Regions from separate parts of the Methylobacterium sp. P3_A11 genome, predicted to be linked through region 1. Evidence: predicted binding sites of a transcription regulator. Region 1 holds the regulator's gene; each other region holds the start of a gene.
What was found. Region 1 encodes PhoB, which activates phosphate uptake and scavenging genes when phosphate is short. Its sites were predicted from a motif close to TGTCATNNANCTGTCAT; they were not measured.

Region 1 (7,384 bases):
CCGGTGGCCCGCCCCGGAGCGCATCCCGATCGCGACGCTGATGAACTACGGCTACGAGGGCGAGGTGACGCTCCTCGTTCCGGTCACGCCGCCGCCGAGCCTCGACCCGGCGGATCCGGTGCAGATCCGGGCGAAGCTCACCTACCTCGTCTGCGAGACCGAATGTGTCCCCGGTTCGGCCGATCTGGCCCTCACCCTGCCGGTGGGCAAGGCCGACCCGGACCCGGCCAATGCGGCGCTGTTCGACCGTGCCCGGGCCGCCCTGCCCAAGCCGGCACTCTGGCCGCTCCGCGTGTCGAGCCAGGGTGACACCCTCCGGCTCGATTTCGCCGCGACCGGCCTCAGGCCGGATTCCATCCGGAACGCCGCGTACTTTCCCTATGCCGAGACGGCGATCGACAACGCCGCCGCGCAGGTGATGTCCGTCGACGAATCCGGCCTGCACCTCACCCTCGCCCGCAGCACTCCGGCCGATCCGGCGCCCGGCACGCTCCCCGGCGTCCTGACCCTCGACGAGCTGGGTGATTCCGGAACGCGACGCCTGGCCTTCGCGTATGGCGACGAGCCGGTGCTCCAGGCCGCCGCGGCCCCGGCGGCCTCGGCGGCGACCACACCGGCGGCGGCCACAACGGCGATCGGTCCCGATCTCGACGCCCTGACGATTGCGACGGCTGCCGCCTTCGCCTTCCTCGGCGGCCTGATCCTCAACCTGATGCCCTGCGTGTTCCCGGTGCTGTCGATCAAGGTGCTGAGCCTCGTCCGGCATGCCGGCGAGAGCCGGTCGCGGCTGCGCCTGCACGGCTTCGCCTACACGGCGGGCGTGGTGGGCAGTTTCCTGGCCCTCGCCGCCTTGCTGATCGCCCTGAAGGGCGGCGGCGCGGCCATCGGCTGGGGTTTCCAGCTGCAATCGCCCGCCGTGGTCGCGGGCCTCGCCTACCTGCTGTTCGCGATGGGCCTGAGCCTGTCGGGCGTCGTCCATGTCGGCGGCGGCCTCGCCGGGATCGGTGACGGCCTCGCCCGAAGGGCCGGCCTGAGCGGCTCGTTCTTCGCCGGCGTCCTCGCGACCCTCGTGGCGACGCCCTGCACGGCACCGTTCATGGGTTCCGCGGTGGGCTTCGCGCTGACCCAGAGCGCAGGGGTGGCGCTCGCCGTGTTCGCGAGCCTCGGCCTCGGCCTCGCCCTGCCGTTCCTGGTGCTGACGCTCTGGCCGCCGGCCCTGCGGGCGCTGCCGCGGCCGGGGGCCTGGATGGAGACCCTCAAGGAGATCCTGGCCTTCCCGGTCTACGCAACGGTGGCGTGGCTGATCTGGGTGCTGGCACAGCAGGTCGATCCCCAGGGTCTGCTGGCGGCACTGATCGGCCTCGTGCTGATCGGCTTCGCGGCCTGGGCCTGGGAGCACGGACGTGCCGGCGCGCCCACGGCCGGCCGGATCGCGCAGTCCGCCGCGGCCCTCGCGCTGCTCGCCGGGGCCGCCCTCGCGGTGACCCTGCCGCGGGACCGCATCGCGCCGTCGGCGCAGGCCGCCGACGGGGTCGAGCCGTTCACCCAGGCACGCCTCGCCGCCCTGATCGATGCGCACCGCCCGGTCTTCGTGGACATGACCGCCGCCTGGTGCATCACCTGCGCGGTGAACGAGGCGACCTCGCTCAACACCAAGGCCGTACGCTCCGCGATGGCCGAGCGCGGTGTGACCTACATGAAGGGCGACTGGACCAATCAGAACCCCGAGATCACCCGCCTCCTGGAGAAGCACGGGCGCAGCGGCGTGCCGCTCTACCTGCTCTACAGCGGCACCGGGGAGCCCCAGGTGCTGCCGCAGATCCTGACCGAGGGCACGGTCCTCGCGGCGCTGGAGGCGGTGCCGGCCGCGTCGGGCCGGAGCGCGGCGCTGGCCCGCTGAGGCTTTGAGGGGCCTAGCCCGCTCGAAGATCCGCGCGCCCGTCCCGCCGTCTTTGCGAGCGGAGCGAAGCAACCCAGCAGCGCCACGCTCACAGGCGTCCCGATGCCCTGGGTCACTTCGCTGCGCTCGTGATGACGGAACGGCCGGAGCGATGTCCTATCCGGACAGCCCGTGGGGCCGCCTCAGGCTTCGAGGGAGAAGGTCTCGTCGAAGGCGTAGCCGGAGCCGCGCACCGTCCGGATCGGGTCCGCTTGGCGCGGCCCGTTCAGGGCCTTGCGCAGGCGCCCGACATGCACGTCTACGGTCCGCTCGTCGATGTAGACGTCGTGACCCCAGACCCCGTCGAGCAGCTGCTCCCGGGAGAAGACCCGGCCCGGCGCCAGCATCAGGAATTCCAGCAGCCGGAACTCGGTCGGACCGAGATGCAACTCCTCGCCGCCGCGGCGGACGCGGTGGCCGGTGCGGTCGAGCTCCAGGTCGCCCGCCGCCAGACGGTCCGAAACGTGGGCGGGCTTGGCCCGGCGCAGAAGCGCACGGATCCGGGCGAGCAGTTCCGGTACCGAGAACGGCTTGACGATATAGTCGTCGGCCCCCGTGCCGAGCCCCCGGATCCGGTCACCCTCCTCGCCGCGGGCGGTGAGCATGATCACCGGCAGGCGCTCGGTCTCCCGGCGCGCCCGGATCCGGCGGCACAGCTCGATCCCTGAGAGGCCCGGCAGCATCCAGTCGAGCAGGACGAGGTCCGGGATCCGCTCCGCCAGCAGCAATTCGGCGTCGTCGCCGCGGGCAGCCGTGTCAACCAGGAAGCCTTCCGCCTCGAGATTGTAGCGCAGCAGCGTGGTCAGCGCCTCCTCGTCCTCGACGATCAGGACTTGCATGCTCACGTTTGATGACCCGTTCTACCAGCGGCCCCGCGGATGGTGCAGGAGGCACCGCTCCGCCTCAATCCGTACGCACGGCCTCTCTGGCGGCACCCCACAGGAGACGGCGCCCCCAGCCGCGGCGTACGGCCCGATTCCGGGTGCTCACGGAGCCTGGACACCGTCCACCGTCACGTAGTTCGAGGCATCGTTCTTCGGCCTGTCGCCCGCCAGGGTCTCGCCCGTGGCGAGGTAATGGATCGTCTCGGCGATGTTGGTGGTGTGATCGCCGATGCGCTCGACGTTCTTGGCGCAGAACAGGAGATGCGTGCAGRACGWGATGTTGCGCGGATCTTCCATCATGTAGGTCAGGAGTTCGCGGAACAGGGAATTGTACAGGGCGTCGATCTCGCCGTCGCGCTCCCAGACGTCGTGCGCTGCCTCGATGTCCCGGCTCGCATAGGCGTCGAGGACGTCCTTGAGCTGACCCTCGGCGAGGTCGCTCATGTGGCGCACGCCCAGAACGATCTTCTGTGCCGGCGCCTGATCGGAGATCGCCACCACCCGCTTGGCGACGTTCTTGGCGAGGTCGCCGATCCGCTCGAGATCGCCGGAGACGCGGATCGCCGAGATGGTCTCGCGCAGGTCGATCGCCAGGGGCTGGCGCCGGGCGATGAGCAGCACCGCGCGTTCCTCGATGTCCCGCTGGAGGGCGTCGAGGCGCTTGTCGGCCAGGATCACCGCCTGCGCGAGGGTGTCGTCCCGGCGCACGAGGGCGTCGGTCGCCTCCGCGGTCATCTTCTCGGCCACGCCGCCCATCTCCGAGATCGAGCGACGCAGGTTCTCCAAGTCGGTATCGTAGGAGGTGACGATATGGCCGGGCATGGTGGATCCTTCGATGGTGTCCCGGGGGCGGCGCTCCGGGGGGCGGACGGCGATCCGCCGGCAGACCCCGGAGGTGGAGCGGCGGTGCCCGGGGCCGGAGGGTTCGGGCAGGCTAGCCGAAGCGGCCGGTGATGTAGTCCTGCGTGCGCCGCTCCGTCGGGTTCATGAACATCCGGTTGGTCGGGCCGAACTCGACCAGCTGGCCCAGATACATGAAGGCGGTGAACTGCGAGATGCGCGCCGCCTGCTGCATGTTGTGGGTGACGATCACGATGGTGAACTCGTCGCGCAGCTGCTCGATCAACTCCTCGATGCGGCCGGTGGAGATCGGGTCGAGGGCCGAGGTCGGCTCGTCGAACAGGATCACCTCCGGGCGCTGCGCCACCGTGCGGGCGATGCACAGGCGCTGCTGCTGTCCGCCCGACAGGCCGGTGCCCTGCTGCTTCAGCTTGTCCTTCACCTCGTCCCACAGGGCGGCCTTGCGCAGGGATTCCTCGATCCGGCCGTCCAGCTCGGATTTCGGCAGCTTCTCGTAGAGGCGCAAGCCGAAGGCGACGTTGTCGTAGATCGACATCGGGAACGGCGTCGGCTTCTGGAACACCATGCCGATGCGCGAGCGCAACTCGTTCAAATCGACGGAGGGGCTGAGGATGTTCTCGCCGTCCAGCAGAATCTCGCCCTCGGCCCGCTGCTCCGGGTAGAGGCTGTAGATCCGGTTGAAGCAGCGCAGAAGGGTGGACTTGCCGCAGCCGGACGGCCCGATCAGCGCCGTGACCTGCCGGTCGTGGAAGTTGATGTTGACGTCCTTCAGTCCGTGGAAGCTCCCGTAGTAGAAGTTCAGGCCCTTGACGGCGATCCGTACAGGCCCGCCCTCTTCGGCGCGATTGCGGTTCAGATCGACCGTGGGGATCGCGGAGGCGGCGTTCATCGTCGTGTCCTCGAAGGGGGTCTCAGCGCGTGGGCTGCGGCTTGATCACGAGGCGCGCGATGATCGACAGCGCCAGGATCGTCGCGGTGATGAGGAGCGCGCCCGCCCAGGCGAGGCCCTGCCAGTTCGGGTAGGGCGAGAGGGCGAACTGGTAGATCATCACCGGCAGGTTCGCGACGCCGCCCATCAGGTTGGCGGAGAACCAGGAATTGTTGTTGAGGGCGGTGAACAGGAGCGGCGCGGTCTCGCCGGCGATGCGCGCCAGCGCCAGGATGATCCCGGTGACGATGCCGGCGGACGCCGCCCGCCAGGTCACGCTGACGATCACCGTCGAGGGTGGTGCGCCGAGGGCCGCGCCCGCCTCCCGCAGGGTGCCGGGGACAAGGCGCAGCATGTCCTCGGTGGTGCGCACGATCACCGGGACGGCGATGATGGCGAGGGCCACGCCGCCGGCCCAGCCCGAATAGGTCCCCATCGGCCGCACCATCAGCGTGTAGACGAACAGGCCGATCAGGATCGACGGCGCCGAGAGCAGGATGTCGTTGAGGAAGCGGATCAGCGCCGCGAGCTTCGAGCCGCGTCCGTACTCGGCCAGGAAGGTCCCCGCCATGACGCCCACCGGGGTGGCGATCAGGATGCCGATCCCGGTCAGCACGAGGCTCCCGAGGATGGCGTTGGCGATGCCGCCACCCTCGGAGCCGGGACCCGGGGTGGGGCTGGTGAACAGGGTCGGCGTGAAGCCGCGCACGCCCTGGACGATCAGCATCACCAGGATCGAGCCCAGGACCAGGGCGCCCACCAGGGTCGCGGCGGTGCAGGCGATGCGCAGCGTCCGGTCGGCGAGGCGGCGCCCCCGGCGGACCCGGCCGGGACGGCGCTGGGCGGTCGCGGCGATCGTGTTGGTGGCGTCCATCGCGCGAATTCCTCAGGCGGCCTTGACGCGGCGGGTCAGCAGCCGTGCGATGATGAGCACGACGAAGGTGATCACGAACAGGATGCAGCCCAGGGCCATCAGCGCGTTGAGCTGAAGGCCGTCCGCCTCGTTGAACTCGTTGGCGATGCGCGACGCGATGGTCGAACTCGGATCGAAGATCGACGCGGAGAGCCGGTTGGCGTTGCCGATCACGAAGGTCACCGCCATCGTCTCGCCGAGCGCCCGGCCGAGGCCGAGCATGATCGCTCCGATGATCGAGACGGCCGCCTGCGGAACCAGAACGTGGCGCACCACCTCCCAGGTGGTGCAGCCGATCCCGTAGGCGCTCTCGCGCAGGACGGTGGGGATCTGGTCGAGCATGTCCCGGGCGATCGAGGCGATGAACGGCACGATCATGATCGCCAGGATGATCCCGGCGGTCAGGACCCCGACGCCGGACGGCACCCGGGCGTAAAACAGCGTGCCGACGACCGGCATGCCCTCCACGAGGTTCGAGGTCGGGATCTGGACGAAGCGCGCGAAGAGCGGCGCGAACACGAACAGCCCCCACATGCCGTAGATGATGCTCGGCACGGCGGCGAGCAGCTCGATCGTCATGCCGACGGGCTTGCGCGCCCAGCCCGGGCAGAGCTGGGTCAGGAAGACCGCGATCCCGAGGGACACCGGTACGCCGATCAGCAGAGCCAGGAAGGCGGAGGCGACGGTGCCGATCACCGCCACGAGGGCGCCGTACTGCTCGGTCCCGACGTTCCAGGCGCTGGAGGTGAGGAAGGCGAAGCCGAATTCGCGGAAGGCGGGCCAGCCGCCGTACAGGATCGATCCGAGGATGCCGGCGAGCACGATCAGGACGAGCAGGGCCGCTCCGTAGGAGAACGTCCGGAACAGGGTGTCGAGGCTCCGGCTCGGCGCCTTCCGCGCGGTGGCAGCACGAGGTCGGCCCAGGGCGATCGAGTCTGTCAAAGCGGGCATCCGCGGTTCTCTGCGAAGGGTGGCGTGGTAGCGCGGTGCGATCTCAGAAGCGAGGGAGGAGGTTCTCACCTCCTCCCGGCCACGCTTACTTGGTGTAGACGGGCTTGCCGTCCTTGCCCTTCACGTCGTTCCACTCCTGGTGGATCAGCTCGACGACGTTGTCCGGCAGCGGGACGTAGTCGAGGTCGGAGGCGAGCTTGTCGCCGTTCTTGTAGGCCCAATCGAAGAACTTGAGCGTATCGGCGGCCTTGGCCGGATCGGCGGCATCCTTGTGGATCAGGATGAAGGTCGCCGCCGTGATCGGCCACGCCTCGTCGCCCGGCTGGTTGGTGAGCGAGATGCCGAAGCCCGGGGCTGCCTTCCAGTCGGCGCTCGCGGCGGCGGCCTGGAACGCCTTGTCGTCCGGCTGTGGATACTTGCCGGCCTTGTTCTGGAGCAGGGCGTAGGACAGCCTGTTCTGCTTGGCGTAGGCCGACTCGACGTAGCCGATGGCGTTCGGCACCTGCTTCACGGTGGCGGTCACGCCCTCGTTGCCCTTGCCGCCCTGGCCGACCGGCCAGGAGATCGTCGTGGCCGCGCCGTACTCCTTCTTCCAGGGCTCGGAGACCTGGGACAGGTAGGTGGTGAAGATGTTGGTCGTGCCCGACGCATCCGAGCGGTAGACCGGCGTGATGTTCGAATCGGGTAGCTTGAGCCCCTCGTTGAGCTTGGCGATCCGGGGATCGGTCCACTTGGCGATCTTGCCGGCGTAGATGTCGGCGAGGACGTCACCCGTGAGCTTGAGCTTGCCCGGCTCGATCCCGGGGATGTTCACTACCGGCACGACACCGCCCATGACCGTCGGAAACTGGACGAGGCCGTCCTTGGCCAGCTGCTCGCCCTTCAGCGGTGCGTCGGTGGCGCCGAAA
Region 2 (7,384 bases), on a different contig from region 1:
CCGCGGCGGGAACGTAGTGGTCCGCGTTCCGCTCATGGTTAAGGCGATGTTTCCCGTGAAACATCGTCCCGTCCGAGCGGAGGGCGCGCGGGGTTGTCGAAGCATCCGGAGCTGGCGGCAGGTCACGGTGCCTCACGATCCCCGAGGCTCCGGGACGCGCTGGCGGCGGGACCTGTATGGCGCAGGCGGAGGTCGCGGTGCGCCCACTCCGGCAGAGCCTGTCTGTTCGCGCGGTCGACGAGGCGCCGCCCGGTCGTCACGACCGCGCCGTTGAGGATGCGGACCTCGAAGCCGCCTGTTGCCAGGGCTGCACGCCCCGCCTTAGACGAGCCGGGCGCACGTTTCTCCGCCACCCCTTTCCGTTTGCAGAGGCAGCTTCCGCCGTGATCACCGGTCCGTGCCTCATCGTCCAGCCGATCCACGCGGCGGGCCTCGAAAGGTTGCGCGCAGCCGGGCTGGAGCCGCGCCCGGCGAGCGGGACCGATCCCGAGACGCTGGCGCGCGAGGTCGCCGACTGCGTCGCCGTCATCACCCGCAACACCGGCTTCCCGGCCCGCGCCATCGCGGCGGCGCCGGCCCTGCGGGTGATCGGCGTGCACGGCACGGGCACAGACCACGTCGCCACCGCCGAGGCGACCGAGGCCGGGATCGTGGTGGTCAACACGCCCGGCGCCAACGCCGTCTCGGTGGCCGAGCAGACGCTGGCGCTGATCTTCGCCCTGGCCAAGGCCCTGCCGGAGGCCGACCGCTCGGTCCGGGCCGGCGACGACAGCTTCAAGTTCACCGCCCGCTTGGTCGAGCTCGCCGGCCTGACGCTGGGCCTCGTCGGCTTCGGGGCGATCGGGCAGGCGACCGCCCGGCTCGGCGCCGCCCTGGGCCTGCGGGTGCTGGCCTACGGGCCGAGCCGGCCCGACGCGGACTTCGCCAATGTCGGCGCCCTGCGGGCCGCCTCGGTCGACGCGCTCCTGGGCGAAGCCGACATCGTCTCCCTGCATGTGCCGCTGACCCCGGCCACCCGTGGCCTGATCGGCCGGGACCAGCTCACGCGGATGAAGCGGGAGGCCTTCCTGATCAACACCAGCCGCGGCGGCCTGATCGACGAGGCGGCCCTGGTGGAGGCGCTGGAAGCCGGCACGATCGCGGGCGCCGGGCTCGACGTCTTCGCCCAGGAGCCGCTGCCGGTCGATCACCCCCTCGCCCGCCAGCCCCGGGCGATCCTGACGCCCCATGTCGGCGGCTCCACCGGGGCGGCCCTGATCCGCACCGCCGAGACCGCCGCGACCCGCGTGGTCGATGTCCTCGCCGGCCGGCGGCCGGGCGGGCTGGTCAACCCGGCCGTCTGGGAGCAGCGGCGCGGGGTGTGAGGCCGGTCGCGCGTTGCCCGCGGCGGGCCTCCAGCCCCGCCACGCACCCTGAGGTGTGAAACCGTGTCAGGTCGATCGCTTCGGTGCCTCCGTCGTTGCGAGCGGAGCGAAGCAATCCAGTGTCGCGCCACGCTGACCGAGGTCGCGCTGCCCTGGGTCGCTTCGCTACGCTCGCGATGACCGAGAGGGCTGGATCGACCGGAGCGTTCAACCGGAAATCGTGAGCGTGGGACGCCGCGCTCCCGCGCTCCCGCCCGGATCACGGTGTTTCGTCCGGACCGAGACCGCTCGCCGCGCGCCGTGTCATGCAATCGTCGCAGACGGGCCGGAAAGCCACCCGCTGCATCCGAGGCCAGAGAGGGCTCCATGGACTTTCACCGTCGCTTCACGGTCCTGATGTGCGCCCCGGCCTTCGACCCAGACGATCTCGAGGGCGCGCGCGTCAACCAGATCGTGGCAGCCGTGGAGCAGCGCGGCTTCGAGGTGGTGCGCGCCCGGCGCGTCGAGGACGCGGCCATCGCGGTCCAGACCGACGCGGCGGTCGGCTGCCTCGTCGTCGACTGGGGCAAGCGCGGCCTCGACGGCAAGGCCGCAGCCCTCATCGACATGATGCGCCGGCGCGGCCTGGAGATGCCGATCGTCATCATGGTCCGCCGCAAGCGGCTGGAGGACATCCCGGTCGAGCTCCTCGACTTCATCGACGGCTACATCTTCCTCGCCGAGGAGACGCCGGAATTCATCGCCCGCGGCCTCGTCAGCCGGGTCACGCAGTACGCCGAGACCCTCAAGACACCGTTCTTCGGCGCGCTCGTCGACTACGCCGAGAAGGGCAACCAGCTCTGGACCTGCCCGGGCCACAACGGCGGGATCTTTTATAACCGATCCCCCATCGGACGGATCTTCGTCGAGCATCTGGGCGAGGCGATCTTCCGCGACGACCTCGACAACTCGGTCCTCGACCTCGGCGACCTGCTGACCCACGAGGGTCCGGCGCTGAAGGCCCAGAAGGAGGCCGCCAAGATCTTCGGGGCGGAGAAGACCTACTTCGTCCTCAACGGCACCTCCGCCTCCAACAAGATCGTCCTGTCCTCCCTGGTGGCCGAGGACGACCTCGTCCTGTTCGACCGCAACAACCACAAGGCGGCCCATCACGGCGCCCTGTTCCTGGGCGGCGGCATCCCGATCTTCCTGGAGACCGACCGCAACGCCTACGGGCTGATCGGGCCGATGTACCACGAGGCCCTGGATGAGGCCCGGATCCGGGAAAAAATCCGCCGGAACCCGCTGGTGACCGATCCGGAGGCGTGGCGACGGGAGCGGCCGTTCCGGGTCGCGGTGATCGAGCAATGCACCTACGACGGCACGATCTACGACGCCCAGACGATCCTGGAGAAGATCGGCCACCTCTGCGACTACATCCTGTTCGACGAGGCCTGGGCGGGCTTCATGAAGTTCCACCCGCTCTACGCGCGGCGCTTCGCCATGGGGCTCACCGGCCTCGACGAGACCTCGCCCGGCATCGTCGCCACGCAATCGACCCACAAGCAGCTCGCGAGCTTCTCCCAGGCCTCACAGATCCACACCCGGGACGGGCATATCCGCGGCCAGACCCGGCGGGTCGAGCACAAGCGCCTCAATGAGAGCTTCCTCGTCCACGCCTCGACCTCGCCGTTCTACCCGCTCTTCGCCTCCCTCGATGTCGGCGCCCAGATGATGAAGGGGCGCTCGGGCATGATCCTGTGGGACGACACGATCCGGCTCGGGATCGAGTGGCGCAAGAAGGTCCGGGCGATCCGGCGGGAATTCGAGGAGCGCGAGGGCGATCCGGCCCGGCGCTGGTTCTTCGACCCCTTCGTGCCGGACGTGACGGTGAACGCCGACGGCGCCGAGGTGCCCTGGGAGAGCGTGCCCACCGACGAACTGGCCGCCACGCCGCGCCACTGGGAGCTGAAGCCGGGCGCCCGCTGGCACGGCTTCACCCACGTGGCGCCGGGCTACGCCATCACCGACCCGAACAAGCTCACCGTGCTGACCCCCGGCTTCGACCGGCACACGGGAGCCTACGCCCAGCACGGCGTGCCGGCGCCGATCGTGGCGCAATACCTGCGTGAGAACCGGATCGTCGCCGAGAAGAACGACCTCAACTCGCTGCTCTTCCTGCTGACCCCGGGGGTCGAATCCTCCAAGGCCGGCACGCTGATCTCGGGCCTCGTCGCCTTCAAGCGGCTCCACGACGACAACGTCCCGCTGGAGGAGGCCATGCCGGAATTCGTCAACCGCCGGCCGAACCGCTACCGGGGCGTGCGCCTGCGCGACCTCTGCGGCGAACTTCACGCCTTCCACCGGGAGGCCGGCACCTCGGCGCTGCAGCGGCGCCAGTTCGCGCCGGAACACCTGCCCGAGATGGTGATGCCGCCCAAGCGCGCCGCCCAGCTGCTGACCCGCAACAAGGTCGACTACGTGCCGATCGCCGAGGCCGAGGGGCGCATCGCCACCACGCTGATGCTGGTCTATCCGCCGGGCATCGGCACGGTGCTGCCGGGCGAGCGCCTAGACGACCGGGCGAAGCCCATGCTCGACTATTTCAAGATGTTCGAGGCCTCGGCCAACCTGTTCCCGGGCTTCGAGGCCGAGATCCAGGGCGTCTACCGCGAGGTCGATCCGGACGGGCGGATCCGCTTCCACACCTACGTGGCGCGGGAGGGGGCCTGATGGAGATCGAGGTCGAGACGATCGAGCCCCTCGCGACCCGTTCCTGCCCCGACATCGTGATCCGCGCCTCCTCGGACGCCGATGTCGAGGCGATGGTGGCGATCTATGAGCACCATATCGGCAAGGGCGTGACCGATGTCAGCGTCGCCGAGGAGGACCGGCTGCTCCCCGACGACCTGAAGCGGCGGCGCAAGACCATGCGCAAGAAGCGCCTGCCGCACCTCGTGGCCGACCGGGACGGCGCGGTGGCGGGCTATGCCTACGCGGTGCCGTTCCGGAAGCGCCCGGCCTACCGCTACACCCTCAAGCACTCGATCTACGTGCATCCCGACCACCTCCATGCCGGGATCGGCCGGCGGCTGCTGCCGGCCCTGATCGAGGCCTGCGCGGCGGGCGGCTACCGCCAGATGATCGGCTACATCGACGCCGAGAACGCGGCCTCGCTGCGTCTCCACGAGGCCTGCGGGTTCGAGCGGGTCGGCTACCTGCGGGCGGTGGGCTTCAAGTACGGCCACTGGTCGGACAGCGTCATGGTCCAGCGGGCGCTGGGAACCGGGTCGGAGGACCGGCCGGGGTAGCGGGCCGGGACCGGGCCGCCGTCGTTGCGAGCGCAGCGAAGCAATCCAGTAGCGCCACACTTACGGAGGGCGCGCTGCCCTGGGTCGCTTCGCTGCGCTCGCGATGACGGAGCGGGTGACGCCGGTCGAAGGACTCGTCCGGAACCGGTATCAGTGGCCGGCCGCCGGCCGCGCCGCCGCGACGAGGTCGACCTCGACGCCGACATCGAGCGCCACCCACTGGCCCGAGGCCCACGCCCCCTGCCCGACGCCGAACTCGGTGCGGACGAGGCCGACCCGCCCGGTAGCATGCGCCGTGCCGCCGTCGAGGGTCAGGTGGAACGGCAGCGTCACCGGCAGCCTCGTGCCGCGGATCGTCAGCGTCCCGATCGCCGTGTAGTCGCCCTGCCCCTTGTCGACGAAGCGGGTCGCCTCGAAGCGCGCCTCGCGCGCCGCCTTGACGTCGAACCAGTCCTTCTGCGGCAGGGCCTCGTCGCGCTGGACGTCCCCCGTCCGCGCGCTGGCGAGGTCGACCAGCACGAGGGCGTGGCCCGCCTCGGGTTTGGCGGGATCGAAATCCACACTGGCCTTGAACCGCTCGAACCGCCCGGTGAACGGGACGCCGACCTGCACGCCGGAGAACCGGATGGCGCTCTTGGCCGGATCGACCGCCCACTCGGCCGCGGAGGCCGGCAGCGCCGCGCCCAGAAGCGCGCTCTGGAGCGCCGCGAGCAGGCAGAGGTGACGCGCGGTCATCGGGTCGGCTCTACGGTTGGGGCATGCAACGGCCGACGCCCCGGCAGCATGCGGCGCAGCACGTCGTCGCGCAGGAGGAGGTGGTGGCGCAGGGCCGCCGCCACGTGGACCGCAAGCAGCGCCGCCAGGACCCACGCCACCAGGGCGTGGACCCGCTTCAGGATACCCTCGGCGGCGGCCGGGTCGGGGACGAGGGCCGCCAGCGGCAGGTGCGGCCAGGGCACGAACCCGTACAGCACGGTCGGGATGTTGAACGGCGACAGCGACACCACGGCCCAGCCGGTCAGGGGCAGCCCGACGAGCAGCAGGTACAGCAGGTGATGCGCCGCCGCGGCCGCCCGGCGCTCCCGCGCGGGCATCCCAGCCGGATGCGGCGGCGGCCGGCGGGTCAGGCGCCAGAGGACGCGCAGGGCCGTCAGCGCCAGCACGGTGACGCCGACCGACTTGTGCCACTGGTAGAGCTGGAACTGGCGCAGCGGCGCCAGGGCCGCGTGCGTCATGGTCAGCCCGAGGCCGATCAGGACGAGCACGGCCAGCGCGCTCGCCCAGTGCAGCAGGATCGCCACGGCGGAGTACCGCCGCGCGGAAACCGCGGTCGCCATGGCGGATCCTCTCGGGTCAGTCCTGCTTCTCGAAGGCGCCCGCGATCGTGAGGTGCAGCTCGTCGCCGATCAGCGGCACGTAGGTCTTCACCCCGAACTCGGAGCGCTTGAGCGTGCCGGTGGCCTCGAAGCCGACCGTGTATTTCTTGCTCAGCGGATTCACGCCGGCGCCCACCAGGGTGACGTCGAGGGTCACCGCCTTGGTCACGCCGTGGAGCGTCAGGTCGCCCGTCACCTTTGCGTGGTCCTTGCCGGCCGGCGTGACCTTGGTGGACACGAAGGTCATGTCGGGGAACTTGGCGGCGTCGAGCCACTGGTCGCCCTTGAGCTCGTCGGTGAGCTTGGCGCTGGTGGTCGTCACCGAGGCGACCGGGATCTTCACCGAGAGCTTGGCGGAAGCCGGGGTCTTCGGCTGCAGCTCCAGCGTGCCGGACACGTCCGAGAAGCCGCCGGCGTAGTTCGAGAAGCCCATATGGGAGACCCGCCAGCCGACCTGGGTGTGTCCGGGATCGACCGCGTAGGTGCCGGACTGGATCTGGGCCGGATCGCGGGTCGGCGGGGTCTGGGCCAGGACTGGGGTGGCGACCAGCAGGGCCAGCAGGCCGGTGGCGAGAATCGACTTCAAGGGTGTCTCCTGCAGAGCAGACGGCCGAGCGCGATTCGCTGCGCCGCAGCAGCCCTGTAGACCCGTTCACGGCGCCGATTGAGCCTGCTATCCGGAACCCCATGGTTGCGAGAACGGAAACCTTCCGGGGCGGACTCGACGACGTGCGCGCCTTCTGCACCGTAGTCGACCTCGGCACGGTGACGGCCGCCGCCGCGAGCCTGCGGGAGACCAAGGGCAGCGTCAGCCGGCGGATCTCCCGCCTGGAACAGGCGCTGGGCGCACGGTTGATGGCGCGGACCTCGCGGGCGGTTTCGCCGACCGCCGAGGGCCTCGCCTTCTACGCCAAGGCCCAGGAAAGCCTGACGCTCCTCGACGAGGCGGCCGAAACCGCCCGCGACGCCCGCACGGTGCCGGCCGGGCACCTGCGGATCACGACCTCGATCGATTTCGGGGTCGAGGTGATGCCCGAGATCGTGGCGAGCTTCCGGACTGCCTACCCGCAGATCACCGTGGATATGCTGAACACCGATGCGCGCCTGGACCTTGCGGCCAACCGGATCGACCTTGCCTTGCGGCTCGGCGGCGCGGAGGAAACCGGCTACCGGGCGCTGGTCCTGGCGACCCTGGCGGTCGGTCTCTACGCTGCGCCCGCCTACCTGTTGCGTCGCCCGGCCCCCAGCAACCTCGCCGACCTGCACGACCACGATCTGATCCTCGCCCGAGAGCGGTTCGGCACGGCGGGGCTGCCGCTGACCGACGGGCAGGGCCGCACCGAATCCCTGGTCC
Region 3 (7,384 bases), on a different contig from region 1:
TTCCTGCGCCCAGGCGGCCTCCGGCAGCAGCTCGACACCGATCGCACCGGCGGTGAACACGAGGTTCGTGCCCTTCACCAGCGCGATGCGGGACGCCTCGTCGGGCGTGGCGGCGGCCTTCACGTTGACCTTGAAGCGCGTGTTGATCTGGTCGGCGGCGGCCTGAGTCTTGTCGAGGGCGCGGCCCGCGATCGTGACCTCGGCGCCTTCGCTGGCGAGCAGCGCCGCCGAGCGCATGCCGACCGGTCCGGTGCCGGCCAGCACGACGGCCTTCTTGCCCTGGAGCGAGCCCGCGGCCTTGGCCACCAGGGCGACGCCCGCGGCGGCCGTGGTGTTCGAGCCGTTGGAGTCGAGCATGACCGAAACGCGGAACGGGCCGAAGAAGCGCTTCTTGACCGCGGTGAACAGCGCCTCGCCGGCCGCCATGCTGCCGCCGCCGACGAAGATTGCGGTCGACTTCTTCTCGGAGCCGCCGCGGGTGTAGATCGTGCCGTCCACCAGCGCGCCGACATTGTCGGGGTTCACGCCGCCGTAGCCGGTGATGTGGTCGGCGCCGCCGTCGTAGCCGACGACCGTGTCGAACACGTTCGGCACGGCATCGGTGTCGAACAGGAACAGCAGCTTCTTCGTCATCTCGTTTCGGACCTTTCCGTCGCGCCTGCGCGGCGCTGTCGCTGAATCTTGGTTGGGTCGATACGGGGACGCGGCCCCTCTCCTCGCCCTTGCGGGGGAGGAGCCGGAGGTGGGGGTGGTTCAGGATCGAGCGGCGCGGCGCTCGCTGCGCCACCCCACCCCTACCCCTACCCGCATGGGGGAGGGGAACGCCCGCCATAGATCCTGAGGTTAGGCCTCGACCACGTTCTGCGGCTTGCCCGCCACGAACGCCTCGACGTTGTCGACGAGCTGATCGGCCAGGATCTGCATCGCCTCCTTGCTCGCCCAGGCCACGTGCGGCGTGACGATCAGGTTCGGCAGGTCGGCCTCGCACAGGATGTTGCCGTCCTTGGGCGGCTCCTGCACCACCACGTCGAAGCCGGCGCCCGCAATGGTGCCGTCCTTGAGCGCCGCGAGCAGCGCCGCCTCGTCCACGAGCCCGCCCCGCGCCGTGTTGATGAGGATGGCGCTCTTCTTCATCTTCTTGAGTTCGGCGGCGCCGATCATCCCCTTGGTGTCGGGGGTCAGCGGCACGTGCAGCGTGATCACGTCGGACTGCGTCAGGATCGTCTCGAAGTCGACGAGCCCGTCCTGCGGGAAGACGTCGTAGGCGAGAACCTTCATGCCCAGCGCCTCGGCCCGCTTGGCGATGGACTTGCCGAGCGCTCCGTAGCCCACGATGCCGAGGGTCGAACCGGCGATGTCGTAGATCGGATAATCGAAGTAGCAGAACTGCGTCGACTTCGCCCAGTCGCCGCGCCGCACCGAGTTCGCGTAGGGCACGATCGCCCGGCGCAGGGCGAACATCAGCCCGACCACGTGCTCCGGCACGGTGTTGAAGGCGTAGTTGCGGATGTTGACGACCGTGATGCCCTGGGCCTTGGCCTGGGCCTTGTCGACCACGTCCGTGCCGGTGGCGGCGACCGCGATCAGCTTCAGGTCGGGGAGCTGCTTCAGGGTCTCGGCCCGCATCGGGACCTTGTTGATCAGCGCGATCTCCGCCCCCTGGAGGCGGGAGACGGTGTCCTCCGGCGTCCAGGTCGAGTCGTGCTCGACGTATTCGTGCGGGAAGTTGAACGGTCGAACCCTGGCGTCGAGGGATTCACGGTCCAGGAATACGATCTTCTTGGTCATAGGACCCCTCTCGGACGACGGGCAGTTTCCTCGATAGTCTTGTTCTTACTTGCGCGTCGGGGCGGGTCCGGCAACCCGGTCCCGCCCCGATCGCGTGCGCCGATTACGCCTTATGCAGCGGATTCTCGCGCAGGTAGCTGGAAGCGGCCGCGACGCCCGAGCCCGGCGTGACCTTGATGCCGCAATCGATCATGGCCATCTCGGCGCCCGCGATGGCGCCCAGCAGCGACAGTTCGTTCAGATCGCCAAGGTGACCGATGCGGAACACCTTGCCGGCGACTTTCGACAGGCCGGCGCCCAGCGAGAGGTTGTAGCGCTCGTAGGCGTGGGTGATCACCTTGGCGGCGTCGGCGCCCTCCGGCACCACGATCGCCGTGACCGTGTCGGAGTTCCACTTCGGCTCCTTGGCACAGGGCTTGAGGCCCCAGGCCGCCACCGCCTGGCGGGTCGCCTCGGCGAGCACGTGATGGCGGTGGTAGACGTTCTCCAGCCCCTCCTCCTTCACGACCTGCAGAGCCTCGCGCAGGCCGTAGAGCAGCGGAAGGACGGGGGTGTAGGGGAAATAGCCGGTGGCGTTGGCGGCCAGCTGGTCCTTCCAGGCGAAGTAGGCGTGGCCGAGCCGGTCGTTGCGGCCGGTGCCGCCCTCGGCGATCTTGAGTGCCTTCGGGCTGATGCAGATCAGGCCGAGGCCGGCCGGCAGCATGAAGCCCTTCTGCGAGCCCGCGATGGCGCAATCCACCTTCCAGGCGTCCATCTCGAACGGCAGCGAGCCGATCGACGAGATGCCATCCACGAACAGCAGCGCCGGGTGGCCGGCGGCGTCGATCGCCTTGCGCACCGCGCCGATGTCGCTGGTGACGCCCGTGGCGGTCTCGTTGTGGACGACCATGACGGCCTTGATCTTATGGTCCTTGTCGGCGCGCAGGGCCTCCTCGATCTTCTGCGGATCGGCGCCGGTGCCCCACTCCTCCTCCTGGACGACGACGTCGAGGCCGAGGCGCTGAGCCATGTCGACCCAGAGATGGCTGAACTGGCCGTAACGGGAGGTCAGCACCGTGTCGCCGCGGCAGAGGGTGTTGGACAGGGCCGACTCCCAGATGCCGGTCCCCGAGGACGGGAACAGGATCACCGTCCCGTTGGTCGAGCCGAACACCATCTTGGAGTCCTGCAGGAGCGGCTTCACGAGCTCGGGGAAGCTCGGCGACCGGTGATCCTCCGACGGCACGTGCATGGCGCGCAGGACGCGGTCCGGGATGTTCGTGGGGCCGGGAATGAAAAGGTGGTTGCGACCGGGGCGCCGGGTTGCGGCCATGATGTTTCCTCCGAAAAGTTCATTGCGCGCGGGCGTGAACCCGCGCCGGGTTGTTCAAGTGTCCTCGGGAGTCGGTCCGGCGCACCGGAGCCGGCTTGCGCCGCGCCCCCTCGAACGCCTTCCTCTGCCGTAAGTCGGGGGGCGCAGCGGAGCGGCAGGCGGCCTCACGCCGCTCGCGTCGCGGCACGCCCCCGCGCACCGGTCGCCTCCGAAATGCCGTCCCGTCCGACGGCCCCAGGGCCGTCCTCGCCGCCTTCCTGTCAATGTCCGGCCGAACTCGTGTCGAGCCGCCGGTTCCTGGTATTATGAGGCGGTGGAGCCGGAAAGGAAAACCGGAAAAACTTCCGGAACTTGGCAAAAAAATTTTTTGTGCGTCGCAACGAAGCCGATCCTGGGTTGAGAGCCCCTGAGGCGACGGAGGTTCGGCGCGACCGCCGCGCGCACAACCCGCGTCATCAAACTGAGACGTGATCCCGGTCAGGTTTCCGGCACCGTACAGCCGCCGGGAGAGGGTGCCGTGGCCGAGGTTGAGGAGATGCCGGTTCGCGTGCGGACGCTGTTCCTGTCCGACCTGCATCTCGGCACGCGCGGATGCCAAGCGGGCCTGCTGCTGTCGTTCCTGAAGGATTACGACGCCGACACGATCTACCTCGTGGGCGACATCGTGGACGGCTGGCAGTTGCGCTCCGGCTGGTACTGGCCGCAGGAGCACAACGACGTCGTGCAGAAGTTCCTGCGCAAGGTCCGCAAGGGCGCGCGGATCGTCTACCTGCCGGGCAACCACGACGAGTTCCTGCGGGACTACGTCGGCACGAATTTCGGGGGCATCGAGCTGGCCGAGACCGCGATCCACGAGGCCGCGGACGGCAAGCGCTACCTCGTGATCCACGGGGACCAGTTCGACATGGTGGTGCGCCATTCGCCCTGGCTCGCCCATCTCGGGGACGGCGCCTACACCCTGGCGCTGACCCTCAACACCCTGATCAACAAGGTGCGGCGGCGGCTGGGCCTGTCCTACTGGTCGCTGTCGGCCTGGGCGAAGCTGCGGGTGAAGAACGCGGTGAGCTTCATCGGCCGGTTCGAGACGATCCTCGCCGAGGAGGCGCGTCGCCAGGGTGCCGACGGCGTGATCTGCGGCCACATCCACCACGCGGCGGACCGGCCCATCGGCGCATTGCGCTACCTCAACACCGGGGACTGGGTGGAATCCTGCACGGGGCTCGTAGAGCACTACGACGGCCGCATCGAGGTCCTGCACTATCCGAGCCTCCTGCGGGCGCGGACGGCCGAGGCCGTGCCCCAGACTCTGCCGGGCCGGCGCGCCGTGGCTTGAGGACACCGCCGTGAAGCTTCTGATCGCCAGCGACGCGTGGCATCCCCAGGTGAACGGCGTCGTGCGCTCCCTGGAGCAGATGGTCCGCCGCGCCCCGGACCACGGCTTCGAGACGGCGCTGCTCTCGGTGGCGGATTTCCGCTCGCTGCCGCTGCCGGGCTACCCCGAGATCCGCCTCGCTTACGCGGGCCGCGAGCGGGTGGCGGCACGCTGGCGGGCGGAGCGGCCGACCCACGTGCACATCGCCACGGAAGGGCCGGTCGGCCTCGCGGCCCGGCGGCACTGCCTAACCCACGACCTGCCCTTCACCACGAGCTACCACACGCGGTTTCCGGAATACCTAGCCGCCCGTGCGCCGGTGCCGGAGGCGTGGTCCTACGCCTACCTGCGCCGGTTCCACAGTGTCGCCCGGGGCACGATGGTCAGTACCGCCTCGCTCCAGGACGAATTGTCGGCCCGGGGCTTCCCCCGGCTGATGCGCTGGACCCGGGGCGTCGATACCGGGCGCTTCCGCCCCGCCGAACCCAAGGATCCGCCGCCCGCGGACCTCGCCGGCCTGCCCCGGCCGCTTTTCCTCTATGTCGGGCGGCTGGCGGTGGAGAAGAACGTCGCGGCCTTCCTCGGCCTCGACCTGCCGGGGACGAAGGTCGTAGTCGGCGATGGGCCGGACCGGGCGCGGCTCCAGGCCCTGGCGCCCGGGGCGCGCTTCCTGGGCACCCGCACCGGCGCGGACCTCTCGGCGGTCTACGCGGCCTGCGACGCGTTCGTGTTTCCGAGCCTGACCGATACGTTCGGCATCGTGCTCTTGGAGGCCCTGGCCAGCGGCCTGCCGGTGGCGGCCTTCCCGGTACCGGGTCCCAACGACGTCGTCGGCGGGACGGAGGTGGGGATCCTCGATCGGGATCTGCGCGCCGCCGCGCTGGCGGCACTGGGCCTGTCCCGTGCCGCGTGCCGGGCCGAGGCCCTCCGCTGCGGGTGGGAGGTGAGCGCGCGGCAGTTCTTCGTCAACATCATCGAGGCGCATGGCGGCGCGCGGAGTGCCCGGGATGCCGCCTGACGCGTGACGGCGCCCGTCCGGGATGGCAGGAGGCGCCATGCCCTTCGCCAAGCCTCTCGCCAAACCCCTGGCCACGCCCCTCGCGAAACGTCCGGCCGCCCGGCCACCCTTCGATCCAGCCCGCGCCGCCACCTACCCGACGGCGATCGGCTGCGACGAGGTCGGGCGCGGCGCGCTCTGCGGCCCGGTGGTGGTGGCCGCGGTCTGGTTCGACCCGGCCGCGTTCCCGGCCGACCTGCTCGCCGCCCTCGACGACAGCAAGCGCGTTCCCCAGGCGGTGCGGCAACGGCTGGCGCCCCTGATCCAGGCCCATGCCCGGGTCGCGGTGGCGGCGGGCTCCCGGGCGCTGATCGACCGGATCAACATCCGCGCCGCGACCCTCGACGCCATGGCGCGGGCGGTCGCCAGGCTCGGCCTCGCCGCACCCGTGCTGGTGGACGGGCGCGACGCCCTACCCGGCCTTCCAGGCCGCGCCGTGATCGGCGGCGACCGGTTGGTGCCCCAGATCGCCGCCGCCTCGATCGTCGCCAAAGTGTTCCGCGACGGGCTGATGCGGCGCCTCGCCCGGCGCCATCCTGGCTACGGCTGGGAGCGCAATGTCGGCTACGGCACGGCCGTTCACCGCGCCGGCCTCGCACAGCTCGGCCGCAGCCCGCATCACCGTCTCAGCTTCACCCGCGGCTTCGACTGAGCCGGACCGGATCGATCACGCGGCCCGGACGCCTTCCAGGAAGCGATCGACCTCGACGGCGAGTTGCTCCGACTGCCGCGTGAGCGCGGTGGCGGCTGCGAGCACGTGATCGGCCGCGCGCCCCGTCTGGTCGGCCGCCTGCGCCACACCGGCGATGTTGCCGGTCACCTCCTGCGTCCCCGCATTGGCCTGGGTGACGTTGCGGACGATCTCCTGGGTGGCCGCCCCCTGCTGCTCCACCGCCGCCGCGATCGCGGCGGCCACGGTGCTGATCGCGCCGATCCGGCCGGTGATCGTGCCGATCGCCTCCACCGCCTGACCGGTCACGGTCCGGATCTCGCCGATCTGGAGGCCGATCTCCTCGGTGGCGCGGCCTGTCTGCGCGGCGAGTTCCTTCACCTCCGTGGCGACCACCGCGAAGCCGCGCCCCGCCTCGCCGGCGCGCGCCGCCTCGATCGTCGCATTGAGCGCCAGCAGGTTCGTCTGAGCGGCGACGCCGGCAATCAGCGCGACCACCGCGTCGACCCGGGTGACCGCCGTGTTGAGCGCGGCCACCAAGCCGGCCGTCTGGTCGGCCTCGCCGACCGCAGCCCGCGCAAGCTCGGAGGAGCCCTGGACCTGTCGCCCGATCTCCTGAACGGAGTTGCCGAATTCCTCCATCGCGGCCGCCACGGTCCGGACGCCCGCGGATGCTTCCTCGGCGGCGGCGGCCACGGTATCGGACTGGCTGGCGGTCTGCTGGGCGGTCGTGGTCATCTGCCAGGCCGTGGTCTGCAACTCGGCGGCAGCGGAGACCTCGCCGACGATGCCGGCCACCGCCGCCTCGAAGCCCTGCGCCATCGTGAGCGTCATGCTCCGACGCTGTACCTCCGCGATGCGCGCGGCCTCGGCCGCTTCAGCCTCGAGGGTGCGGGTGCGGATGAGGTTGTCCCTGAAGACCTGCACGGCGGCCGCCATCGCGCCGATCTCGTCCCGCCGCTGCCGGGCCGGGATCGCCACCGCGACGTCACCGGCGGCGAGCACCCTCATCGCCTGAATCATGGACCGGAGGGGCCGCAGCACGCCACGGAAGACCACGACGGTCCCGAGGCCGGCGAGCAGCAGCGAGGCGGCCAGGAACAGGCTCGTATCGCGCAGGCTCGCCCGCGCCTGTGCGGCCAGCGTTTGCGCGCGCTCGACCATCGCGTTCAGGGCTGCATCGGC
Region 4 (7,384 bases), on a different contig from region 1:
CGGCATCCCGGGCCGCCTCCAGCTCCGCGCGGGAGACGTGCAGGACCCCCAGCCGGAGCTGGCGCCGCGCCACCGATTGCCGGAGCGCCTCCTCCTGGCGGTCGAGCTGGTTGCGCACGGCCGTGCGGATGAAGTCGGCCCTGTTGGCGTAAAAACCGTCGCGGACCATCAGATCGACGCGCCCGAGATCGACGAAGCCGAGATTGACCGTGATCTTCTCGCTGTCCGGCACCTTCGGACGGAGGTCGCGACTGGCGTCGGTCATCGTGATACCTGCTCTTGGCCATCCGGTTGGATGGTCTATAGATGGAGACGCGCAAGGTCGGCGCAAGATGCAGGGCGCGCCGACGGGTATCACGGCCCTGCGATCCGGCCTGGACGGACGTGTTTCGAAGGGCGTCGCCAGGGCAGGCGGATCGGGGCGTCGCCGGATCGCCGCCACTGCCGTCATCGCCGGCGCAGCGACCCGACCCGGGGCCGTGCGACGTCGGAAAGCGCGGCGTCACGGGATGACGCCGCTTCGCCCGCAGGCACGGGCCTGCGGGCGCATGTCCGTCCCACGGATGCCGGCGCGCCGCGAGGGCGCGCGGTGCCCGGGATCGGCCTGGATGCGCCGGCTGGAGGCGATCGGGTGGCCGACGGACCCGGCCATCGTGCCGGAGCCGGATTCGACAGCTTGCGCGCGCCGAGCGGTGCGGAGGGCCTCCTTCCGAAGACCGGCCGCCTTCGTTCGGATCGCTGCGCCCGGTCCCGGCGATGACGCCGCGGCCCGGACGCGGATCCGACGATCAGCCGGCGCCGATCCCCCGGCCCTTCAGGCTCTCGCCGATCTCGTCCAGGGCCGTAGAATCGTCGATCGTCGCCGGCATCGTCCAGGGCTCGTGGTCGGCGATGCGCTTCATCGTGGCCCGCAGGATCTTGCCCGAGCGGGTCTTGGGCAGCCGCGGCACGGTGAGGGCGAGCTTGAAGGCCGCCACCGGGCCGATCTCGTCGCGCACCTTGGCGACGAGTTCCCGCTCGATCGCCTCGGTGGGCCGGTCGACGCCGGCCTTGAGCACCACGAAGCCGCAGGGCACCTCGCCCTTGAGCGCGTCGCGGATGCCGATGACCGCGCATTCGGCGACATCCGGGTGGCCCGCCAGCACCGCCTCCATGCCGCCGGTGGACAGCCTGTGGCCCGCCACGTTGATGATGTCGTCGGTCCGCCCGAGCACCGTGATGTAGCCGTCCTGATCGATCACCCCGGCATCCGAGGTGTCGTAGTAACCCGGGAAGGTGGCGAGATAGCTCGACCGCATGCGGTCGTCCGACCCCCAGAGGGTCGGCAGGCAGCCGGGCGGCAGGGGCAGCCGGATCGCGATGGTGCCCATCGTGCCGGCCGGGACGGGCTTGCCGCCCTCGTCCAGCACCTCGACCCGGTAGCCCGGCATCGGCACGCAGGTGCTGCCGTGCTTCACCGGCAGGAGGCCGAGACCCATCGGATTTCCGGCGATGGGCCAGCCGGTCTCGGTCTGCCACCAATGGTCGATCACCGGCCTGTCCAGCACGCGCTCGGCCCAGGCGACCGAGTCGGGGTCGGCGCGTTCGCCGGCCAGGAACAGGCTGCGGAAGGCGGAGAGGTCGTAGTCGGCGATCCGGGCGCCGGCGGAATCCTCCTTCTTGATCGCCCGCAGGGCCGTCGGCGCGGTGAACAGGCACGCCACCCCGTACTCGGCGACGACCCGCCAGAAGGCGCCGGCATCGGGTGTGCCCACCGGCTTGCCCTCGTACAGCACCGTCGTGCAGCCGTGGAGCAGCGGCGCGTAGACGATGTAGGAGTGGCCGACCACCCAGCCGATGTCGGAGGCGCAGAAATAGGTCTCGCCGGGCTGGACGCCGTAGAGGTTCGGCATCGACCACGCGAGGGCGACGAGGTAGCCGCCGGTGTCGCGGACCACGCCCTTCGGCTTCCCCGTCGTGCCCGAGGTGTAGAGGATGTAGAGCGGGTCGGTGGCGGCGACCGGCACGCACGCCGCCTCGGCGCCCGCCGCCCTGGCGGCCGCGACACTCTCCGCCCAGTCGTGGTCCCGCTCCGGCAGGAGGGTCGCGGCGGCCTGCGGGCGCTGCAGGATCAGGCAGGCCTCGGGCTTGTGGCGGGAGGCGGCGATGGCCGCATCGAGCAGCGGCTTGTAGGCGACCACCCGGTTCGGCTCGATGCCGCAGGAGGCGGCGAGCACCACCTTCGGCGCCGCGTCCTCGATCCGCACCGCGAGCTCGTTGGCCGCGAAGCCGCCGAACACGACCGAATGGACCGCGCCGAGCCGGGCGCAGGCCAGCATGCCGAACAGCGCCTCGGGCACCATCGGCATGTAGAGGATCACCCGGTCGCCCTTGCCGACGCCGAGCCCGGCGAGCACGCTGGCCAGCACCGCCACCTCGTCGCGCAGCGCCCGGTAGGTGATGCTGCGCTTGGTCCCGGTGACGGGCGAATCGTAGTGGATCGCCACCTGCTCCGCCCGTGCCCCCGCGGCGTGGCGGTCGACGGCGTTGTGGCAGGCGTTGAGGGACCCGTCCGGGAACCAGCGGCCGTAGGGGCCGGATTCCGGCGCGAAGGCCTGGGCGGGCGCCCGCGTCCAGTCCAGGGCTCGGGCGGCAGCGAGCCAGAACGCCTCCGGATCGCGAAGGGCCGATTCGTAGGTCTCGGGATAGCGGCCTGGAAGGCTGGCGGTCGTCATCGGCTCGGCGTTTCCTCACGGGCCGCTCTCCGGCGGTCGGAGCAGATTAGCCCATTCTCGCGCCGGGGCGAGGGCTGGCCGGGGTCCAGCCCGCGACGCCCGCGCCTGCGCCGTCCGGTCCGGCGGCGGAGCCCCACGCGGCCCGGCTACGAACCGGCGACGCGTGGAGCATGGAAAGTCGCGGGACTTGGAATGAGACGGGCTGGATAAGGTGCGGACCATGGAAAAACCGCCGCATCGGGGGCTCCCGTTGCGGCGGCTGTCAGAGTGGGTCTGCTAACGTGGCTGACGGATCCGCGGCTCAGTGCAGCGTGTCGTTGCCGGCCTGGAGCCTGTTGATCTCGTCCTTGAGGAGGAGTTTCCGTCGCTTCAGCTCGGCGATATGGAGGTCGTTCGCCGAAGGCCTGTGGATCGCTTCGTGAATCTCACGCTCGAGGGCTTCGTGCTTCCGGGCGAGCTGGTTCAGATGCGTCTGCAGCGACATGAGCCGAATCTCCTGTCATCGTTTCGACACGTCGAGATTGGCACAGGATGCCGGACCTGTCGAAGCGTTTTCTGCTGCTAAGTCTGACGAATGCTTACCGCGCCGGCTTGTCCGGGGCGGGGCCGTGCCGCATGCTCTTGGACGATGAATGCGCGGGCCATGAACGTCCCGGGCGATGAACGGTCTTCGGATCCGCAGGTGACGATGGCGGAAGAGTCGAGTGAGAGCGCGCAGTCGGACCTCCTCGGCGAGCTGGCCCGCCTGCGGGAGGAGCACCGGGACCTCGACAGCGCCATCGAGGCGCTGGAGCGCAGCGTCGCCGGGGACCAGCTCCAGATCCAGCGGCTGAAGAAGCGCAAGCTGACCCTGCGGGATCGGATCCGCCACGTCGAGGACATGGTCACGCCGGACATCATCGCCTGATGCCGGTGGACGCTTCCGGTGTCCGCCTTGCCGCGGACCCGCGCCGCCTGTAAGCGCCCTCTTTTGCCGGGATCAACGATGGTGTCGCCTCCGGTCGCGATCATCATGGGAAGCCAGTCCGACTGGGCGACCATGCGGCATGCCGCCGAGACGCTCGACGCCCTCGGCGTGCCCTACGATGCGCGGATCGTGTCGGCCCACCGCACCCCCGACCGGCTCGTGGCCTTCGCCAAGGGCGCGGTCGCGGCCGGTCTCAAGGTCGTGATCGCGGGTGCGGGCGGTGCCGCGCACCTGCCCGGCATGGCGGCTGCGATGACCCGTCTGCCGGTCTTCGGCGTGCCGGTGGAGTCGAAGGCCCTGTCCGGCCAGGACAGCCTGCTCTCCATCGTCCAGATGCCGGCCGGAATCCCGGTGGGGACCCTGGCGATCGGCCGGGCCGGGGCCATCAACGCCGCCCTGCTCGCCGTCTCGGTCCTGGCGCTGTCAGACGCGGGACTGGCGGAGCGCCTGGAGGCGTGGCGCGCGGCCCAGACCGCCTCGGTGGCCGAACGGCCGGTGACGGAAGAGAACGCGTGACGGACAGGATCCTCGGCCCCGGCTCCACCCTCGGCATCGTCGGCGGCGGGCAACTCGGGCGCATGATCGCGCTCGCTGCGGCCGATTACGGCCTCAAGGTGCACGTCTACGCCCCCGACGCGGACAGCCCCGCCTTCGACGTGGCCGCACGGACCACCTGCGCGGCCTACGACGATCCCGAGGCGCTCGCGGCCTTCGCCCGCAGCGTCGACGTCGTGACCTACGAGTTCGAGAACATCCCGCACGCCACCGCCGACATCCTGGCGCGGCACGCCCCCCTGCACCCCAACGCGCGGGCGCTGTCCACCACGCAGGATCGCCTCACCGAGAAGGAATTCGTCAACGGCCTCGGCATCCCGACCGCGCCGTTCCGGGCGGTGGACGCGCCCGACGACCTCGACCGGGCGATCGAGGTGATCGGCCTGCCGGCGGTGCTCAAGACCCGGCGCTTCGGCTATGACGGCAAGGGTCAGCGCATCCTGCGCGAGCGGGCCGAGGGTGACCGCAACGCGCTGTTCGCCGAGTTCGGCGGCGCGCCGCTGATCCTGGAGGGCTTCGTGCCGTTCGAGCGCGAGGTCTCGGTGGTGGGCGCCCGCGCCCGCGACGGCAGCTTCGCGGCCTTCGACCTGTGCGAGAACGAGCACCGCGACCACATCCTGGCGCTGACCCGGGTGCCGGCCCCCGGCCTCGCCCCTGAGACCGGCCGCGCGGCCCTCGACATCGCCCGGCGCATCGCCGACGCCCTGGACTATGTCGGCGTCCTCGCCGTGGAGATGTTCCTGGTGCGGGAGGACGGGGCGGAGCGGCTCGTCGTCAACGAGATCGCACCCCGGGTGCACAATTCCGGCCACTGGACCAGCGAGGGGGCGCTGACCTCGCAATTCGCCCAGCACGTCCGCGCCGTCTGCGGCTGGCCCCTGGGCGATGCCGCCCGCGTCGGCGGCCTGCCGGTGGAGATGCGCAACCTGATCGGTGCCCAGGCCGACGACTGGCACGCCCTGCTGGCCGAGCCCGGCGCCCATCTGCACCTCTACGGCAAGGGCGAGGCCCGTCCCGGCCGCAAGATGGGTCACGTGACGCGCCTCGGCACCTGCCCGACCGGTTCCTGAGGCTTCGAGGGCACACTCGCGCCGCCGCGTGGCGGCCGCGAGCCCGGACTCGGCGCCGGGGCCCGTCGAGCCATACCTTCGCCACATCCCGCCGCTTCCACCACGTCGTGGTCGGTTCCGAAGCCTGTCGATCGAGTCCGCCCGCATCGCCTGAGTCCCGTCGGGACCGGCGGCGGCCGGATCACGAGGCGGCGCTTCTTAAGCCGGCCTTCACCGTGATGCGCGACGGTACCCCGGATTCGGGTGTGCCCGGCGCGGCGCGCGGGCTCTTGGACTGAGAGGGGCGGGGCGGGCACGCGGCAGGCGGGCTGCGCCTCGGGGAGAGTGGGGCGATGATCGTACGCAACGGGCTGGCGCGGAAGTCGGCACTGATCGGCGCGGCCGCGCTTTCGGCCGCGGCCCTGGCGGGGTGTGAGACCGTGGGGAGCGCCGCCGGCGCGCGGCAATACGCCGTGCTGGAGACGGACACCACGGGCGCCACCAACGTGAACATCGCCTCGCTGACCGAGGTGGTTCAGCGCAACCCGAACGATGCGGCCGCCTACAACACCCGCGGGGCCGCCTATGCCCGCGCCGGCCAGTTCAACGACGCCATCGCCGACTTCACCAAGGCGATCCAGATCGATCCGAACTCGGCCTCGGCCTACAACAACCGGGCGCTCGCCAGCCGTCAGGTCGGCCGCGACGGCCCCGCGCTGCAGGACTTCACCAAGGCGATCGGCATCGATCCGAATTACGGCCCCGCTTATATCGGCCGCGCCAATGTCGAGCGCGCCCAGGGCAACCTCGACCAGGCGCTGAACGACCTCAACGTCGCGATCCGGCTGATGCCGGAATCGGCCGAGGCCTACCATGCTCGCGGCCTCGTGAAGCAGAAGCAGGGTCAGGAGACCCAGGCGATCGCCGATTTCGACGCCGCCATCGACCGCGACCCCTTCAAGTCCGCGCCCTACGCGGCCCGCGGCCAGAGCCTGATCGCCACGAACCAGTACCCGAAGGCGATCGAGGACTACAACGCGGCCCTCAACGTCAACAACAAGGACGCGACCTCCTGGGCCTACCGCGGCCTCGCCTACGAGAAGTCGGGGCAGCGCAAGGAGGCGCTGGAGAACTACCAGCGCGCCGCCGTGATCGATCCCAACAATTCCGTCGCCCGCGCCGGTCTCGGCCGCGTCCAGGGCGGTGTGGGCTCGCTGTTCAACTGATCCCGGCTCCCCGTTCGGCGCCCGCACCCTGAGAGACCCGCATCGGCGAGTCTCGAAGGCGGGCTCCAATCACGACGCTGTCCGGAAGCCTCGTCGGTGGCTTCCGCGTCGCTCCGGCGCCCCAGGACGAGGCCGCGAACGGGCGTGCCCGCCCTTCAGGCCGCCAGAAGCCCGTTCGCGTCCTGCGTGATCCGGCGCAGGTGATGGGCGGTGTCGCCGAGCTGGTACTCGATCATGGCGAGCCGCTTGAAGTGGTGGGCGCCGATGTATTCGAGCGTCATGCCGATGCCGCCGTGGAGCTGCACCGCCTCCTGGCCGACGTAGCGGCAGGCCTTGTTGATCTGCACCTTCACGGCCGAGAGGGCCGCGGCCCGGGCCGGCGCATCCGGCGCAGCGACCATCATGGCGGCGTAGAGCGCCATCGAGCGGGCCTGCTCCAGCTGGATCAGCATGTCCACCGCCCGGTGCTGCAGCGCCTGGAACGAGCCGACGCTGACGCCGAACTGCTTGCGGGTCTTGAGGTATTCCACGGTCAGTTTGTGGAGCGCGTCCATGGAGCCGACCGCCTCGGCGGCCAGCGCCGCGATCCCGTGCTCGACCACCCGCTCCAGGAGCGGCAGGCCGCCCTCGGGATCGCCGAGGGCCGCGTCGCCGGGGAGCTGCACGTCCGAGAACGACACTTCCGCGGCCCGGCCGCCATCCTGGGTCGGGTAGGCCTCGACCGCGACCCCCGCGGCGTCGGTGGGGACCAGGAACAGGCCGATGCCGTGCGCGTCGCGCCGCTCCCCGGACACGCGGGCGGAGACCACCATCAGGCCGGCCGCGTCGGCGTTGGGCACGACGCTCTTGGCGCCGCTGAGCACGAAGCCGTCG

Region 2: the regulator PhoB is predicted to act here: its motif matches at 1,666-1,682, upstream of AC1DXK_RS24180 (Orn/Lys/Arg family decarboxylase).
Region 3: the regulator PhoB is predicted to act here: its motif matches at 3,551-3,567, upstream of AC1DXK_RS03005 (UDP-2,3-diacylglucosamine diphosphatase).
Region 4: the regulator PhoB is predicted to act here: its motif matches at 3,212-3,228, upstream of AC1DXK_RS15005 (YdcH family protein).

What each region holds. Positions count from the first base shown of each region.
Region 1 is NZ_JBFUGA010000010.1:67,796-75,179, forward strand. It holds gene AC1DXK_RS05375 (protein-disulfide reductase DsbD family protein) at 1-1,900, shown strand, start outside; gene phoB (phosphate regulon transcriptional regulator PhoB) at 2,083-2,778, opposite strand; gene phoU (phosphate signaling complex protein PhoU) at 2,926-3,645, opposite strand; gene pstB (phosphate ABC transporter ATP-binding protein PstB) at 3,758-4,573, opposite strand; gene pstA (phosphate ABC transporter permease PstA) at 4,596-5,486, opposite strand; gene pstC (phosphate ABC transporter permease subunit PstC) at 5,499-6,476, opposite strand; gene pstS (phosphate ABC transporter substrate-binding protein PstS) at 6,562-7,384, opposite strand, start outside.
Region 2 is NZ_JBFUGA010000097.1:7,298-14,681, reverse strand. It holds gene AC1DXK_RS24185 (hydroxyacid dehydrogenase) at 384-1,364, shown strand; gene AC1DXK_RS24180 (Orn/Lys/Arg family decarboxylase) at 1,731-4,076, shown strand; gene AC1DXK_RS24175 (GNAT family N-acetyltransferase) at 4,076-4,654, shown strand; gene AC1DXK_RS24170 (YceI family protein) at 4,805-5,389, opposite strand; gene AC1DXK_RS24165 (cytochrome b) at 5,386-5,991, opposite strand; gene AC1DXK_RS24160 (YceI family protein) at 6,008-6,616, opposite strand; gene AC1DXK_RS24155 (LysR family transcriptional regulator) at 6,718-7,384, shown strand, end outside.
Region 3 is NZ_JBFUGA010000005.1:66,567-73,950, forward strand. It holds gene AC1DXK_RS02990 (NADP-dependent methylenetetrahydromethanopterin/methylenetetrahydrofolate dehydrogenase) at 1-633, opposite strand, end outside; gene AC1DXK_RS02995 (D-2-hydroxyacid dehydrogenase) at 844-1,788, opposite strand; gene AC1DXK_RS03000 (aminotransferase class V-fold PLP-dependent enzyme) at 1,892-3,100, opposite strand; gene AC1DXK_RS03005 (UDP-2,3-diacylglucosamine diphosphatase) at 3,618-4,433, shown strand; gene AC1DXK_RS03010 (glycosyltransferase family 4 protein) at 4,444-5,490, shown strand; gene AC1DXK_RS03015 (ribonuclease HII) at 5,528-6,181, shown strand; gene AC1DXK_RS03020 (methyl-accepting chemotaxis protein) at 6,197-7,384, opposite strand, start outside.
Region 4 is NZ_JBFUGA010000043.1:29,386-36,769, forward strand. It holds gene AC1DXK_RS14995 (CopG family transcriptional regulator) at 1-265, opposite strand, end outside; gene AC1DXK_RS15000 (propionyl-CoA synthetase) at 789-2,714, opposite strand; gene AC1DXK_RS15005 (YdcH family protein) at 3,016-3,198, opposite strand; gene AC1DXK_RS15010 (YdcH family protein) at 3,403-3,621, shown strand; gene purE (5-(carboxyamino)imidazole ribonucleotide mutase) at 3,700-4,197, shown strand; gene AC1DXK_RS15020 (5-(carboxyamino)imidazole ribonucleotide synthase) at 4,194-5,306, shown strand; gene AC1DXK_RS15025 (tetratricopeptide repeat protein) at 5,639-6,511, shown strand; gene AC1DXK_RS15030 (acyl-CoA dehydrogenase family protein) at 6,667-7,384, opposite strand, start outside.